DNA from 2 places in the Sporosarcina sp. AD_1 genome. Region 1 is predicted to be linked to the other one. Evidence: riboswitches for the same ligand, from Rfam matches in the RefSeq annotation. Region 1 holds a riboswitch; the other holds the start of a gene.
What was found. Region 1 has a riboswitch for FMN ahead of ACSW3C_RS04520 (ECF transporter S component). Riboswitches for the same ligand answer to the same signal wherever they lie in the genome.

Region 1 (3,423 bases):
TAGCCATATAATGTTGCCAGATGAAATGGTTAATCAATACCCGTTCCATATCGGCCTCATCCATTCGGCTAATGTGATTCCTGTTACCGTTCTACTACCAACAGAACAGGTGGAGAACGACATGAAGGACAAAAAACCTGACAGTGTCGCCTTGTATAATCAGTACGCAGCAAAAGTGCCTGAAAGCGAACTTGGGTTTGATGACTATCATCCATACAAAGGAAAGATTTATGAGTCTGGCGATACGGTATTAAATGAAGTGCCGGCCGATCACGGCTATGATCTTGCGGAAGCGACGATTGCTAACTATTTCGATTCAGCGAAGGAGACATTTACAGATAAGAAGTTCTTCCAAGTCGTGGATGAAACAGGCAAGCCGTCTGAACTCGGTCCAGTTGGAAAGGCAGCGCCAGTGCCTCTCGACAGGAAATTGCCATATTTTAAATACCTAATGCCATCAGGTGGGGTCTATCTGATTCCATATGAAAATGGTGACACCAGTACAGTATCCGATGCGCTGCTTGCCATGAAAGATCCACAAAATGATATTGTTGAGAGTGTTGTACCTGCTCAATTGGACTACGATGTTGCAATGGAAAAAGACGTTGCCATCATTTCGTTTACTAAACAGCTTGATTTCGATTCGATTGATCATGCGGTTTTAAATGAAATGATTGAAGGGTTCATGCTGACAGGAAGCAATTTCAATGTATCCATTCAACTGGACAATACCATTCAAAGTCAATTTGGAAAGTATGATCTTACAAAACCGTTGCCTATTCCGGTTGGTGCCAATCCAATTATACTGCCTGAGTAACAGCTTGAGATGATCTTGTAAACTGGAATGTTTACAAGATCATTTTTTTTGTATACAATAGTGATGTAATAAAATATTGATTCATCTTCGGGGCAGGGTGCAATTCCCGACCGGCGGAAATGGAAGGTCACTTCCTAGCCCGCGAGCGTAACAGCTGATTCCGGTGAGATTCCGGAGCCGACAGTATAGTCTGGATGGGAGAAGGTGAAGGTATGGCCGTCTTTTTGTGTTGTCCGCAAAAAGAGAGGTTATTTAAGTATGGGTCCAAGTCATTTTTTGATTTTTGGATACCTTTATTTAAACTCGCCTTCCCCTGAAGCAAACGCTTTAGGGGATTTTTTATGACAACACAATATTCGGTTCAGCCTTTCCTCTTTTTGAAGTGAATCGCAAAAGGAGAGAGGAACAAATGAGCAACAAAAAATTGCGAAAGATGATTCTCATCGCAATGCTTGGGAGCATTTCGACTGTATTGATGCAGTTGAATTTCCCATTGCCAGCATTACCACCATTCTTGAAGGTCGATTTCAGTGAAATTCCCGCTGTATTGGCAATCATGACAATGGGGCCGATAGCGGGTATTTCGGTAGAGTTATTGAAAAATGTGTTGTATTGGTTTATGTCCGGAAGTCCTACTGGAGTTCCAGTTGGTGAAATTGCCAACTTCACAACAGGCGTCCTGTTCATTATGCCAATATACTATATTTTTAAAAGAGTACAATCGACAAAAGGTTTGACAGCCGGACTTATTATTGGAACGGTTTCCATGGCTGTCGGCATGAGTGTATTGAATTATGCGGTCTTTTTGCCAATGTATTCGTATTTCTTAAATATGCCACCATACGTGGGAGATGCCATGTTCGATGTCATCGTCAAAGGCATTTTACCATTCAATCTTATAAAAGGCGCTTTGTTGATGGTTGTTTTCCTGCTCTTGTATAAGAGCCTGCATAAATGGATTTCCAAGCAACAGCATCAATTAATGGCGTAAAACAAACAAGCCGGCGAACTGGATCATACCAGTTTGCCGGTTGTTTTTTTCATAAAAAATTCGAAAGCTCCTGGAAGCTTTCGAATATCTTATCAGTCCTCGTATTTCAATGGATCGCCTTCAAACGGTGCGTCCGCCACTTTAATGGAATCGGTCGGGCATCCGTCAAATGCATCTTCCATATCCTCCAGCAGTTCTTCTGGAACTTCTGTATTCCCCATGTTATCATCAAGAATAACGTATGCGATTCCTTCATCATCGTAGTCATAGATGTCTGGTGCTGCTGCGCCGCATGCACCACATGCAATACATGTATCTTGATCAACAATTGTATATTTTTTGCAAGTAGACATTGATGTTCTCTCCTCTTTTCTCCGCGCTAACTATCATTGCTCCCATACCATTCTAAATCTGTTTCGGGTAGTTTTCAACAATAAAACATCTTAAAAGGGGAAATGGGCATGGAGTTATCTTTACTCATCTTGTTCATGGTGTCAAAAATGAATGGCGAACGCTCGAAAAATGCATGTTTGCATATCTTGCGTGGAAAAAGATCCGGTCAAACATTACAAGACGTCCAATATTTTAATTTGAAGCCGTTCTTTTCAATCCTTTCTAAATTGGATGCGGAAACATATGAAACTCAGCTTCATAGGTTACTTGCAGACTACTATGTAAAGGAAGCTGACGGAAGGCTCTATGTTACCAAAACAGGCTTTCAAAAGGTGAATGAACTGGATCCTTGCTATTTTAACGGATGGGATTATCGTGGAAATGAAATCGTGTTCTTTAATCGGCTGGCACTCGCCATTCAAACGATTTCTTATTTCAAGGAAGGGATCAAGTCGTTCATGCCAATCCAGACTGATCGGGAAGTTCAAATTTTCGTCAAAGGAATGGCACGGCATCTCCCGCTTGAGAATAAAGAGTTTCCAAGTAAGATTGGCGTCGAGTTAAAGAAAGCACTTCTGGCAAGCGGGATGAAAGATATGCAAAAACTGATACTAGTGAGTCGGCTGTCGGGCTTTTCTATTACAGGAAGGACATGGGATCAGTTAGCTGAAGAATTACAGATGTCGCCTCTATCCGTCTATTTGGAGTTTATCGAGGGGTTGCATAGACTGCTGGATGTCATCCATGGAGAACATGCATATCCATTTTTATTACAAGCAGCTGAAGGAGTAAAAAGTTCATTATACTTGACCGACTCTGCCTATCAAACGAGACAGCTATTTGCGAAAGGGATGAACGCCGAGCAGATTGCAACAGTCCGGAGGCTGAAAATGAGTACAATAGAGGATCATTTTGTGGAAATGGCCATTAATGATAAGACTTTCCCATTAACAGACTTTGTTACATCCAAACAGGTGAATGAGGTAGTTTTAAAAGTAGAGGAATTGGGGACTAGAAGATTACGAATGTTAAAACAAGAGTTTGGCGAATTGAGTTATTTTCAACTTCGCCTCATACTAGGCTCCAAGTTGGGAGGCGGAAAATGACAGACCTGCAGAATTTGCTGTATGAGAAATTTGGCTACCGTGATTTTCGGCCTGGACAGGAAAACGTGATCCGATCGGTATTGCAAGGTAAGGACACAATCGCTATCTTGCCGACC
Region 2 (3,423 bases), 160 kb from region 1:
TTGAAGAGTAATTGATCCATATATTTAACGAGCATGTCGCATTCGATATTTACATTGGATCCGACCTTTTTTCGGCCGATTTGTGAATCCTTTTGTGTTGCAGGAATTAAAGAGATCGTAAACGTATCGTCCCTAACTGCAAATATAGTAAGTGATGTGCCGTCAATTGTAATTGATCCTTTTTCCATAATGTAAGGCAGCAGCTCATGCTGCGTACGAATCTCCAAATAGACCGCATTCGATGCAGGCTTGATTGATACAATTTCACCGACCTGATCCACATGGCCGGAGACAAAATGGCCGCCAAAACGTCCATTTGCTGAAATGGCACGTTCCAGATTCACCTGGGTGCCAGTTTTCATTGACGAAAGGGTAGTGGAAGCAAATGTTTCCGGCATGACATCTGCTCTGAAAAAGGTGGATGTAAATTCAACAACCGTAAGACAAACACCGTCCACTGCGATGCTATCTCCTTTGTGTACGTCTTCCAGCACTTTTTTGCAATGGATTGCCAATTGCATAGAATGAGTGCCTCTTTTTATTTCTTGTAAGACGCCAATTTCTTCTACTATCCCAGTGAACAAGGAGGTGACACCTCCTTTGAAAAGATGGCGTGCAATCGGATATCAGTTCCGATTTGTTTCGTCGAAAGGATATGCACAATCTCAGATTCGGAGATAGACGATCTTTCGTTATTTTCGAATAGGGAAGGGCCATTGCCTACTAACTTTGGCGCTATATACAAGTAAAGTTCATGTGCAAGTCCCTGGTCGATAAAACTTGAATGGACGTGGCTGCCGCCTTCTACAAGGACAGTCATGATCCCCATTTTGGCAAGACGAACCAATACTTCTGTCAGAAAGTCTGCATGTTCGGGAATTGCTTCTACACGAACAAGCGGGAATTCGTTAAAAGAGTCCATGCCTTTTGCGTTAGCCAGTGTAAAAAGGATCGTTTGTGATGCGCCGTCTGTTATGACATGCGCGGTTTTTGGCGTCCGGAGACGTCGATCTAAAATAATTCGAATTGGATTCTTTCCACCATGGGGCAAACGGGTGGTGAGGAAAGGGTTATCTTGAAGAATAGTTTGTACGCCAACCAGTATTGCGTCATGGGTGTGGCGGAGGTAATGGACATCCAGTCTTGCTTGCTCAGATGTGATCCATTTGCTGTCCCCATGCTGCGTTGCTAATCGGCCATCCAATGTGGCGGCAGCCTTTAGCGTGACGTACGGCTTTTGATGTTGAATATAATGAAAAAATGCCCGGTTACTGAAATCTGCCTCTTCGTTCGGAATCATCGTTACTTCAATACCTGCATCTCGAAGAAGCCCGATGCCTTTGCCGCTGACGGCCGGATTCGGGTCAATCGATGCTACGAAAACACGGCGTATACCGCTCGCAATAATGGCCTCAGTGCATGGAGGCGTTTGGCCAGTATGGGCGCAAGGCTCCAAAGTCACATAAAGGTCGGCGCCTTCAGCCAATTTTCCTGCCATTCGCAGTGCGTGGACTTCGGCATGCGGCGTTCCAGCCTTCATATGAAAGCCAGTACCGACAACTTGTCCATTGGCAACACAAACAGCCCCGACAATTGGGTTCGGAGAGGTTTGCCCAGTGGCGGTGCGTGCCAACTGGACTGCAAGCTTCATATAATCATTATGTTCCATGTCATTCCCCCTCTCAAATTAGAAAGGGCAGATCATTAAGGGCATGCAGCAATCGATACAAAAACTTCTCCCATCCAGACTATACTGTCGGTGCCGGAGTTACACCAGCTCCACCGTTTCCAAGTGGAAAACGGGTCACGGACTGACGAGCCATACGCTCGATCACCGCCGGTAAGGAATTTCACCTTGCCCCGAAGATTTGTACAATTGTGCGGAATAACCGTAACATAGAAAAATAGAGGCTGCCAATCCATTAAATGGCCTAGGCATGGAAAAAGGGGAGATAGACCCTTTTTAGTGATACGATTGTCCTTGGGTACTTATTTTTTGTGTTTCACAACATCTCTCTGTAATCAGAAAGATGTATGTATCAAATTGCAACTTTACAGTTTATTTAGCTAGTAATACGAACATGTATTCTATATAATAGAAATAACAATAACTAAAGGAAGAGTGATATGACAAGGATTAAAGGGATAACAGACCAAAGAATAATTGAACTGTATGAAAGCGGTATGAGTTACAAAGAGATGTGCCAGCTTGTAGGTCTTTCGGATAGGGCGATACGGAATGTGCTGAGTAAACATGGAATCCAAATGCGTCCAACAGGTCGTCCGAGAATTCATCAGGTTAATGAGGATTTCTTTAAGAGGTGGACACATGAAATGGCGTGGGTACTGGGTCTTTTTATGACTGATGGACATGTTAATAAAGATTTACACTCTGTTTATCTGGCTCAAAAAGATGTCACGATTTTGCAAAAGGTGGCAACTCTCATGGAAGCTGCTGAAGTAATTGCGGAGCCAACAGGCACTCGAAAAACACATATGTTGATTATTAATTCGAAAGTGATAAAATCTGATCTTGAAAAGCTTGGAATCACGCCGAATAAATCAAGAAGTGTTAGATTTTCTGATATTCCAGTTGAATTTCTTCCAGCTTTTGTACGCGGAGTTATTGATGGAGATGGATGGGTTCAAAAAGAAGGATATCAAATGAATATCACCACAGCTAGCGAGTCATTCGCCAAATCTCTTATTGATGTTTTTAGAGCTTGGGATCTTATGCCGACGTGTGAAATGCGATTTAGCGACTTGAAACGTCCATACTTCAGAATAGCTGTTAGTGGAAAAGTACAAATAATTAATTTGGCGGAAATTGTATATTCGAGCTCAACCGACTTATGTGTACGGTCCAAAAAAGATCGGATGTTATTACATGCTAACGGCAAACCAATTGCTAAGCCATATGAGACGATACATGGCAGATTGAGATTTAGAACAACGATTAGCAATGCAATTTTGCTGGAGCTAAAAAACATAGCAGCCGAACGTGAAATGCATATTAATCACATACTAGAAGATTGTCTAGAGGAAATGCTGCATAAAACAAATGGAGTTATCACTTACGAAAAATCATGTCGACCAAAAGATCGAGTGCAATATAAAACAACTTACAAGAAAACACTACTTGAGCGTGTTCGTAGATGTGCAAAGGAAAATAATTTGAACATCAATGATGTAATTGAATACAGCACTAGATTTCATAATTATTGAGGCGACTGGTATGATAGGCGATACGTAGTAGGCCTCTTTTTTTCTTTTTATTTTTAGTTTACATAATATAAATTATAGGAAGTTGAGTATCATTGATAAGTATACTTGAAACATTGAGATAAAATATATTTTTTACATAGACAGCATATCATCTTTAAGTCAATATATATCTTGATTTCAAAAACCAATTTAACATTA

Region 2: another riboswitch for FMN. It lies ahead of ribD (bifunctional diaminohydroxyphosphoribosylaminopyrimidine deaminase/5-amino-6-(5-phosphoribosylamino)uracil reductase RibD); the one in region 1 lies ahead of ACSW3C_RS04520 (ECF transporter S component).

The regions. Positions count from the first base shown of each region.
Region 1 is NZ_JBPVIR010000002.1:260,768-264,190, forward strand. Features, by position in the region: gene ACSW3C_RS04515 (hypothetical protein) at 1-817, shown strand, start outside; FMN riboswitch at 897-1,027, shown strand; gene ACSW3C_RS04520 (ECF transporter S component) at 1,227-1,808, shown strand; gene ACSW3C_RS04525 (ferredoxin) at 1,901-2,161, opposite strand; gene ACSW3C_RS04530 (YpbB family protein) at 2,270-3,307, shown strand; gene ACSW3C_RS04535 (RecQ family ATP-dependent DNA helicase) at 3,304-3,423, shown strand, end outside.
Region 2 is NZ_JBPVIR010000002.1:420,165-423,587, reverse strand. Features, by position in the region: gene ribE (riboflavin synthase) at 1-584, opposite strand, end outside; gene ribD (bifunctional diaminohydroxyphosphoribosylaminopyrimidine deaminase/5-amino-6-(5-phosphoribosylamino)uracil reductase RibD) at 569-1,669, opposite strand; FMN riboswitch at 1,728-1,872, opposite strand; gene ACSW3C_RS05390 (LAGLIDADG family homing endonuclease) at 2,128-3,225, shown strand.